2 regions of the Streptomyces sp. NPDC050732 genome follow, and region 2 is predicted to be linked to the other one. Evidence: riboswitches for the same ligand, from Rfam matches in the RefSeq annotation. Region 2 holds a riboswitch; the other holds the start of a gene.
The links. Region 2 has a riboswitch for cobalamin ahead of AB0H82_RS28790 (ABC transporter substrate-binding protein). Riboswitches for the same ligand answer to the same signal wherever they lie in the genome.
Positions count from the first base shown of each region.

Region 1 (4,939 bases), on a different contig from region 2:
GAGCGTGGCGTGCACGCGGCGCTTGGCCTGCGTGCCCTCGCCCGGGTCGTTGACCAGGAAGGGGTAGATCAGCGGCAGGTCGCCGAGCGCGGCGTCCGGGCCGCAGGCGGCGGAGAGGCCCGCGTTCTTGCCGGGCAGCCACTCCAGGTTGCCGTGCTTGCCGAGGTGGATCATCGCGTCGGCGCCGAAGCCGCCGTCCGCCGCGGACGCCGCGATCCAGCGGTACGCCGCCAGGTAGTGGTGCGAAGGCGGCAGGTCCGGGTCGTGGTAGATCGCGATGGGGTTCTCGCCGAAGCCGCGCGGCGGCTGGATGAGGATGAGGAGGTTCCCGCGGCGCAGCGCGGCGAGCACGATGTCGCCCTCCGGGTCACCGCCGTTGCCCACGCGCGAGCGGTCCAGGAACATCTCGCCGGGCGGCGGCCCCCAGTGCTGCTCGACGGAGTCGCGCAGCTCCTGCGGGAGCGTCGCGTACCACCGCTTGTAGTCGGCGGCCGGGATGCGCACCGGGTTGGCGGCGAGCTGCTCCTCGGTGAGCCACTCCTGGTCGTGGCCGCCCGCGTCGATGAGCGCGCGGATCAGCTCATCGCCGTCACCGGAGACGAGACCCGGGATCTCGGCCTCGGGCCCGAAGTCGTAGCCCTCGGCGATGAGCCTGCGAAGCAGCGCGACGGCGGACGCGGGGGTGTCCAGACCCACCGCGTTGCCGATGCGGGAGTGCTTGGTGGGGTACGCGGAGAGGACCAGCGCGAGGCGCTTGTCGGCGGCCGGGATGTGCTTCAGACGCGCGTGCCGTACGGCGATGCCGGCGACCCGGGCCGCCCGCTCGGCGTCGGCCACGTACGCGGGAAGCCCGTCCTCGTCGATCTCCTTGAAGGAGAAGGGAACCGTGATGAGGCGCCCGTCGAACTCCGGCACCGCGATCTGGCTCGCGGCGTCCAGCGGCGAGACGCCCTCGTCGTTCTCCTCCCACGCCGAGCGCGACCCGGTCAGGCAGAGCGCCTGGAGGATCGGCACGTCGAGGCCGGTCAGCGCGCCCGCGTCCCACGACTCGTCGTCGCCGCCGGCCGAGGCCTCGGCGGGCTTGGTGCCGCCCGCCGCGAGGACGGTCGTCACGATGGCGTCGGCGGCGCGCAGCTCGTCGATCAGCTCGGGCTCCGGGGCGCGCAGCGACGCCACGTACAGCGGCATCGGGCGGGCGCCCGCGTCCTCGATCGCACCGCACAGCGCGTCCACGAAGGCGGTGTTGCCGCTCATGTGGTGGGCGCGGTAGTAGAGCACCGCGACGGTCGGGCCCTCGACACCGGCGCGGGCGGTGCGCTCCAGCGGGCCCCAGGAGGGGGCGGCGGCGGGCGGCTCGAAGCCGTGGCCGGTGAGCAGCACGGTGTCGGAGAGGAAGCGGGCCAGCTGCTCCAGGTTGGCGGGGCCGCCGTGCGCCAGATAGGCGTGCGCCTCGGCGGCGATGCCGATCGGCACGGTCGACGAGGCCATCAGCTGGGCGTCGGGTGCCTGTTCACCGGTGAGCACGACGACCGGGAGGCCGGTGGCGATGAGCTGGTCCAGGCCGTCCTGCCAGGCGCGGACGCCGCCGAGGAGGCGTACGACGACGAGGTCGACGCCGTCGAGCAGGGCGGGCAGCCCGTCGAGGTCGAGGCGGGACGGGTTGGCGAACCGGTAGTCGACCGGGCCTCCCGCCGCACGGGCGCTGAGCAGGTCGGTGTCGGAGGTCGACAACAGCAGAAGCATGCGGGCGCAGGCCTTCCTCGGGGTGTCCGCGCCCCGGGTGGTCGTATGGACGGCAGGAGTTCCTGGCTCACCCCACGCGGGTGGGGCTCACAGTGGCGGGACCGCGCCGGATTCGCACCGGGCTTCCTCCCTCGGGTCCTGGTGGACCCACGCCGTCGCTGGCGTCGACGGACTTGGTAGCCCGCCGCCTGCATAGTAAGTCCTGGCCGCCGCCGATGGGGCGGCCACCTGCCAGGACGGTCCGTCTCGGGAGGCGACCGGCCGGATCCGCGTGGGTATGCTCGCCGCCATGCCGCCCACCCGAGCACCATCCCCAGACCAGGGCGAATCCCTCATACGCGACCGGGGCGACGCCTGCCCCGGAGCCCTCCGACTGCACCTCGCGGACGACGGGCGCCTCGCCCGACTCCGGCTGCCCGGCGGCCTTTTGACGGGCCGTCAGGCCGAGGTGCTCGGGGTCGCGGCGGAGCGTCTCGCGGACGGGAACCTCAGCGTCACCTCGCGCGGCAACATCGAGCTGCGCGGCCTCGGCGACGCGTGCGGCGACGCACTCTCCCGGCTGCTCGCGGAGGCCGGCCTGCTGCCCTCCGAGCGGCACGAGCGGGTGCGGAACGTGGTGGCGTCCCCGCTCGCAGGAACCGACGGACTCGGCCACGCCGACGTGCAGTTGTGGGCCCGTGACCTGGACCGGCTCCTGTGCGCCGAAGAGTGGACGACAGCGCTCTCCGGCCGCTTCCTGTTCGCCCTCGACGACGGCCGCGGGGACGTGGCCGGGCCCGGCGGCGATGTGACCTTGGTCGCAGAATCGGGCGGGACCGCGGTCGTACGCCTCGGGGGGCACGCCCTCCGGGTCGCCGGGGCCGACGTCCCGCGCGCCGCGCTCGCCGCCGCCGGGGCCTTCCTCGACGCCGCGCGCGAGGCGGGCAACGGCGCCTGGCGCGTGCGCGAACTGCCCCCCGGGCAGGCCGTGGACCTGGCCGGCGCGCTGGCCCGGGCCGACGTCGCCGCCACGCCCGCCGACGTCCCGCGGCCGCCGGTCACCGCGCCACCCGCCCCGGGCGTCGTCGGCCGCGCGGTGGTGGTCCACGCGCCCCTCGGCCGCGTGAGCGCCGCCCAGTGGCGGGCCCTCCTCCCGCTCCCCGCCGACGAGCTGCGGGTCACGCCCTGGCGCGGCTTCGTGCTCCCCGGCTTCGCCGACGGCGCCGCCGCCCGCGCACGGCTGGCCGCGCTGGCCGACGCCGGATACGTCACCGCGCCCGACTCGCCCTGGCTGGGCGTCGGCGCCTGCACCGGCCGCCCGGGCTGCGCCAAGTCCCTCGCCGACGTCCGCGCCGACGCCGTGCCGGGCACCGGCGGACTCCCCGTCCACTGGTCCGGCTGCGAGCGGCGCTGCGGGCACCCGCACGGCGACTGGGTCGACGTCCTCGCCACCGGGGACGACCGCTACGAGGTGACGGTGCGCACCGGCGGCTCGACCGTGCCCGTAACGGGCGGCACCTTGACCGAGACGGTCACCACGGCACGTAACACCATGAAAACGACGGCCACGAGATGAGCGAGAGCACAGTGTTCGACTACGAGAAGGACGGCGCGGCGATCTACCGCGAGTCCTTTGCCACCATCCGCGCGGAGGCGGACCTCCACGGCCTGCCCGCCGACGTCAGCCAGGTCGCGGTCCGGATGATCCACGCCTGCGGGATGGTCGATCTCGTGAAGGATCTCGCCTACAGCCCGCGGGTGATCGCCGACGCCCGCAAGGCGCTGCGCGACGGCGCGCCGATCCTCTGCGACGCGAACATGGTCGCGAGCGGCGTCACCCGCAAGCGGCTGCCCGCCGACAACGACGTGATCTGCACCCTCGCCGACCCGTCGGTGCCGGACCTCGCCGCCGAGCTCGGCACCACCCGCAGCGCCGCCGCCATGGAACTCTGGCGCGACCGCCTCGAAGGCTCCGTCGTCGCCATCGGCAACGCGCCCACCGCCCTCTTCCGCCTCCTGGAGATGATCGAGGAAGGCGCGCCGCGCCCGGCCGCCGTCCTCGGCATCCCGGTCGGCTTCGTCGGCGCCGCCGAGTCCAAGGACGCGCTGGCCGAGCACTCCTCCGGCCTGGAGTACCTGGTCGTACGGGGGCGTCGCGGCGGCAGCGCGATGGCCGCGGCGGCGATCAACGCGATTGCGAGCGAGGCGGAGTGAACACCGAGACCACTGCCCCGGGGAAGCTGTACGGTGTCGGGCTCGGGCCCGGCGACCCCTCCCTGATGACCGTGCGCGCCGTCGAGGTCATCGCGTCCGCCGACGTGGTCGCGTACCACTCGGCCCGGCACGGCCGCTCCATCGCCCGCTCCATCGCGGCGAAGCACCTCACGGCCGACCACATCGAGGAGCCGCTGGTCTACCCCGTCACGACGGAGACCACCGACCACCCCGGCGGCTACCGCGGCGCCCTCGACGAGTTCTACGAGGAGGCCGCGGCCCGCCTCGCCGTCCACCTCGACGCGGGCCGCACCGTCGCCGTCCTCGCCGAGGGCGACCCGCTCTTCTACGGCTCCTACCAGCACATGCACAAGCGCCTCGCGCACCGCTACCCGACCGAGGTGATCCCCGGCGTCACCTCGGTGAGCGCGGCGGCGGCCCGGCTCGGCGAGCCCCTCGTGGAGGCCGAGGAGATCCTCACGATCCTGCCGGGCACGCTCCCCGAGGAGGAGCTGGCCGCGCGCCTCGCGGCGACGGACTCGGCGGTCGTCATGAAGCTCGGCCGTACGTTCGGGAAGGTGCGCGGCGCCCTGGAGGGCGCGGGCCGCCTCGACGAGGCCCGCTACGTCGAGCGCGCCACCATGGAGGGCGAGCGCACCGGCCGCCTCGCCGACGTGGACCCCGACTCGGTGCCGTACTTCTCCGTGGCGGTGCTGCCGAGCCGGGTGGCGCCGCTGACCGGCGGGCCCGCGCCGGAACCGCCCGCGGAGCAGCGCGGCGAGGTCGTCGTGGTCGGCACCGGCCCCGCGGGGCCGCTCTGGCTGACCCCCGAGACGCGCGGCGCGCTCGCCGCCGCCGACGACCTCGTCGGCTACACCACGTACGTCGACCGCGTGCCGCACCGCCCCGGACAACGGCGGCACGGCTCCGACAACCGCGTCGAGTCGGAACGCGCCGAGTTCGCCCTGGAACTGGCGCGCCGCGGACGCCGCGTGGCCGTCGT
Region 1 covers NZ_JBFAHP010000013.1:678-5,616, reverse strand. Annotated here, with positions in the region: gene cobN (cobaltochelatase subunit CobN) at 1-1,743, opposite strand, end outside; cobalamin riboswitch at 1,777-1,915, opposite strand; gene AB0H82_RS13965 (cobalamin biosynthesis protein CobG) at 2,021-3,298, shown strand; gene AB0H82_RS13960 (precorrin-8X methylmutase) at 3,310-3,936, shown strand; gene AB0H82_RS13955 (precorrin-2 C(20)-methyltransferase) at 3,933-4,939, shown strand, end outside.
Region 1: it holds a riboswitch for cobalamin, as region 2 does, so the genes downstream of both, cobN (cobaltochelatase subunit CobN) here and AB0H82_RS28790 (ABC transporter substrate-binding protein) in region 2, are expected to answer to the same signal.

Region 2 (4,939 bases):
GCCGCGCGAGAACTCCGGCGCCCTCACCTCGGTCCTCGTGAGCTTCCCGTCCTCGTAGTACTCGGCGGGGATCGGCTTCCCGTACGCGAGGAGCTCGTCGACGTACCCCTTGAGCTCCTTCAGCGTGAAGCCGGAGAAGATCTGCGCGGCCCAGGGGTAACAGACCTGGTCGTCCACCTCGCACAGCCTGTTGTAGTAGCTGTAGAGGCTCTCCTTGTGCCCGGCCCTGTCCTTGAAGGGGATGACCTTCAGGGACGGGTCCATGGTCTTGCGGCTCAGGACGCCCTTCATCTCCAGGAAGGGCAGCAGCGACTCTTCGAGGTCGTTGCGGTACGTCGTGTTGTCCGCGTCGAAGACGGCGTACGCGCCCTTGTGGCCGTTCTCCGCGATGACCTTGCCGAGCTCCTTCGCGACGGGCTTCGGCCAGTGCGACAGCTCACGGGCGGTGGACACGGAGGTGTCGGCGGCGGTCGCCTCGCCCGTCGGCCACAGCGCGCCGCCCACGAGGACGGCGGCGGCCAGCGCCCCCGTGGCACCGATGACGGCCGGCTTGCCCTTTGCCCGTACTGCCCGCACTCCCCATACTGCCCGCACTCCCCGTACTGCCATGTCTCTACGTCCCTGCCGTTCCCTGAAAGCGATGCGCGGCCCCGTCCGGAGCGGCGCGCCATGCTATGGGCCAGGGCGCCCATTTCCCATGATCGAAGTCACCGGACGCGGAGGGTGTGGGGGAGGGCGTGCCGGGTAGCGGTGAGGGACCGCGCGACCCGTCCGGGCCCCGCCCCGCATACTGGAACGCATGGGCTCCCGTGAGTTCGTCCGGACCGTCCCGCGGCTCGACGGCATGGTCGTCTCCGCGGTCGGCTACCGCACCGCGGGACAGCGGCCCGCCCTGCACCGGGGCCTCCCGTCCCCGTATCTGACCTTGATCTTCTCGCTGGACGGGCCCATCGCCACCGGCGGCACCCCCGGCCAGGCCACGGGACCGGACGCGGCGCGCACCGACATCGTCCTGGGCGGCCTGCACCAGAGCCCCGCGTACGTCGTACAGCCCGAGCACGAGGCGGGCATCCAGCTCGCCGTGCACCCCCTCGCGGCCCGCCCGCTCCTCGGTCTGCCCGCCGCCGCGCTGGCCGGGCAGCTCGTCGTCGGCGGCACCGACGTCCTCGGCGACCGGGCCGCGGACCTCCGCGAGCGCCTGTGCGAGCTGGACCGGTGGGAGGACCGCTTCGCCCTGCTCTCCGGCTATCTGCGGCGGCGCGCGGCCGACGACCGCGCCGCCGGATCGGTACGCCCGGAGGTCGCCGAGGCCTGGGCGTGGCTGGCCCGGCACCGGGGCGCGGGCACCCTCGGCGGCCTGTCCCGGCACGTGGCGCTCAGCGAGCGCCGGCTGACCGCGCTGTTCCGCGCCGAGACGGGTCTCAGCCCCAAACAGGCCGCCCGCCTGATGCGTTTCCAGCACGCCAAGGCCGCCGTGGTGCGCGCCGTCGCAGCGGGCGGGCCGCCGGACCTCGCCCGGGTCGCCGCCGACACCGGCTACTACGACCACTCCCACCTCGTACGCGACTTCCAGCAGTACACGGAGGCGAGCCCCACCCGCTGGCTGGCCGAAGAGTGCCGGAATATCCAAGCCGGGTCGCACGGCGGCGGCGAAGAGTGGGAGACATGAACACCACACCTGACACCAAGCTCGCCCCCGCCGTCTGGCCGGCCCTGCAGGCCCAGGACGCCCCCGCCCTGATCGACTTCCTCGTCGGCACCGTCGGCTTCCTGCGCACTGCCGTCTACGAGGACGGCGGCCGCGTCGCCCACGCCCAGCTCGACTGGCCCGAGGGCGGCGGCATCATGCTCGGCTCGTACGACCCCGAGTCGGCGGCCGCGGCCTGCGGAAAGCCGGGCACTTCGGGCGCGTACGTGGTCACCGACCACGTGGACGCCCTGTACGCCCGCCTCACCGAGGCCGGCGTCAAGATCACCCGTGAGATCGAGGACAAGCCGTACGGCAGCCGCGAGTTCGCCATCGAGGACCCCGAGGGCAACCGCTGGTCCTTCGGCACCTACCGCGGCGAGCCGAGGCCCGCACCGGCCCAAGGCCCGGACGGGTCCCGCAAGGACGCGTGATAACTTGCGCAAGCCAGTCAAACCCACACCTGGGCCAGGGAATCCGGTGCGAATCCGGAACTGACGCGCAGCGGTGAGGGGGACGGGCGGGGCCACGGCCACTGGGCGTTCCAGGACGCCCGGGAAGGCGCCCCGCCCGGTCGATCCCGAGTCCGAAGACCTGCTGGCGCCTCCGCTCGCACACCGGGCGACGGAGGTCGTGACGCAGGCCAGGCTCCGCGTATGAGCCGCGAGACCCAAGGGATCACGTGTCCTCGACAGCCCGTATATGCCGTACGGCCCGTATATCCGCTCTGCTCTGTGCCGGAATGCTCACGCTCACCGCGTGCGGCGACGGCTCCTCGGGGAGGTCGGAGAAGTCGGCGGGCGGGAGCGCCGACGGCTATCCGGTGACCGTCGCCTCCTGCGGCAAGGAGGCGAAGGTCGACGCGCCGCCCCGGCGGGCCGTCTCCCTCGACCAGGGTTCCACGGAGATCCTCCTCTCCCTCGGCCTCGCCGACCGCATGGTCGGCACCGGTACGTGGACCGACCCGGTCCTGAAGAACCTGGAGAAGGACAACGCGAAGGTGGAGCGGCTCGCCGACCGCTACCCGGCGCTGGAGAAGGTCCTCTCCAAGGAGCCGGACTTCGTCAGTGCCTCCTTCCTCTACACGGTCGGCAAGGGCGGCGTCGCGGACCGTGCGAAGTTCACCGAGCTCGGCGTCCCCGTCTACGTCTCGCCCACCGACTGCGCGGGCAAGGACAACAACGGCGCCGGCGACGGCAAGCGCGTCAAGACCCTCACCATGGACACCGTCTACGGAGAGGTGCGCGACTTGGCGAAGGTCTTCCACGTCGAGAAGCGCGGCGAGAAGCTGGTCGCGGACCTGAAGGGCCGGGTCGCGAAGGCCACGAAGGACATCGACGGGGCGGCCGCCTCCGACGTGACGCTCCTGTACTGGTTCGCCAACTCCGACGCCCCCTACATGGCGGGCTGCTGCGGCGCGCCCGGCATCATCACCCGGGAGCTCGGCGCGAAGAACGTCTTCGACGACACCCGCGAGGAATGGCCCCAGATCAACTGGGAGACCGTCGCCGACCGCGACCCCGACGTCCTCGTCATCGGCGACCTCACGCGCAAGTCGCAGTCGGCCGAGAGCGCGGCGGCGAAGATCAAGTTCCTGGAGTCCAACCCGGCGACCAAGAACCTCACCGCCGTGAAGAAGAAGCGGTACGTCCTCCTCAGCGGCCAGGCCATGAACCCCACGATCCGCACGGTCGACGGCATCGAACAGGTCGCGGCGGGCCTGCGGAAATTCGGACTCGTCAAGTGACGGAGGCGGCACCCGTACTCGCCCCAGCGCCCACTCCCGTCTGGAAGGGTGTGCGGCACGGCCTCCTGTGGCTGGCCGGAGCCGCCGCGCTCGTCCTGTCCGTCTCCCTGGCCGTCACCATCGGCCCCGCGGACATCTCCGTGCCGGACGTGTGGGCGACCGTCGCCGCACACCTCGGCTGGGGCGAGAGCCCGCTCACCCCGATCAGGGACGGCATCGTCTGGAACCTGCGGATGCCGCGCACCCTGCTCGCCGCGGTCTGCGGCGCGGGCCTCGCGGTCTGCGGGGCGGTCATGCAGTCGCTGCTCCGCAACCCCCTCGCCGACCCGTTCGTGCTCGGGGTGTCGTCCGGGGCGTCCACGGGAGCGGTCGCGGTCGTCGTCCTCGGCGTCGGCGGGGGAGCGGTGTCCGTCTCGGCGGGCGCCTTCGCGGGCGCGCTCTGCTCCTTCGCGCTGGTCCTGCTCCTGAGCCACACGCTGGGCGACACGACGGACCGGGTCGTGCTGTCCGGCGTGGCGGCCATGCAGCTGTTCTCCGCGCTCACGTCGTTCGTCGTCCTCACGGCGGGCGACGCGGAGACCACCCGCGGCATCCTCTTCTGGCTCCTCGGCTCGCTGAGCGGGATCGGCTGGACGGACGTCTGGCTGTGCGGCGCGGTGCTCGTGGTGGCGCTGGTCGTCTGCCTCGGCCACGCCCGTACGCTCGACGCCTTCGCGTTCGGCCCGGAGGCCGCGGCGGCGCTGGGCGTCCGGGTGGCCCGCACCCGGCTCGTCCTGCTCTGCACGACCGCTCTCCTGACCGCGGCCCTGGTCAGCTCGGCGGGCGCCATCGGCTTCGTCGGCCTCGTCCTGCCGCACGCGGCCCGCGCGGTCGTCGGCTCCGGCCACGCCCGGCTCCTCCCGGTCACCGCGCTCGCCGGCGCGGTCTTCCTGGTCTGGGTGGACACGCTGGCCCGCACGGCCCTGCAGCCCCAGGAGGTCCCGGTCGGCGTGGTGACCTCGCTCATCGGCGTACCGGCGTTCGTGGCCGTGCTGTACCGGACGCGGAGGGCGTCATGACGTACGACGTACTCCTCCCCGACGCCCCGGGCCTGCGCGCCGACCGCGTCTCCCGGGAGGCGGGCGGGCGGCTCGTCGTCGACGGCGTCAGCCTCGCGCCGCCCGACGGCGCCATGGTGGGGCTCCTCGGCCCCAACGGATCCGGCAAGTCCACGCTCCTGCGCATCCTCGCGGGCGTCCTCGCCCCGGCCTCCGGAGTGGTCACCCTGGACGGCCGCCCGCTGCCCGACACGGGCCGCCGCGAGGTGGCGCGCCGGATCGCCGTGGTCGAGCAACACGCGTCGACCCAGGTCGAGTTGACCGTACGGGACGTCGTACGCCTGGGCCGCATCCCGCACCGCCGCGCGTGGTCGGCCCCCACGGCCCACGACGAGCGGGCCGTGCGCGAGGCCCTCGCGCGGGCCGGGCTCGCCGAGCGCGCGGGCCAGGCCTGGCACACGCTCTCCG
Region 2 covers NZ_JBFAHP010000036.1:74,697-79,635, reverse strand. Annotated here, with positions in the region: gene AB0H82_RS28805 (HAD family hydrolase) at 1-609, opposite strand, end outside; gene AB0H82_RS28800 (helix-turn-helix domain-containing protein) at 800-1,669, shown strand; gene AB0H82_RS28795 (VOC family protein) at 1,666-2,121, shown strand; cobalamin riboswitch at 2,119-2,304, shown strand; gene AB0H82_RS28790 (ABC transporter substrate-binding protein) at 2,430-3,434, shown strand; gene AB0H82_RS28785 (iron chelate uptake ABC transporter family permease subunit) at 3,485-4,492, shown strand; gene AB0H82_RS28780 (ABC transporter ATP-binding protein) at 4,489-4,939, shown strand, end outside.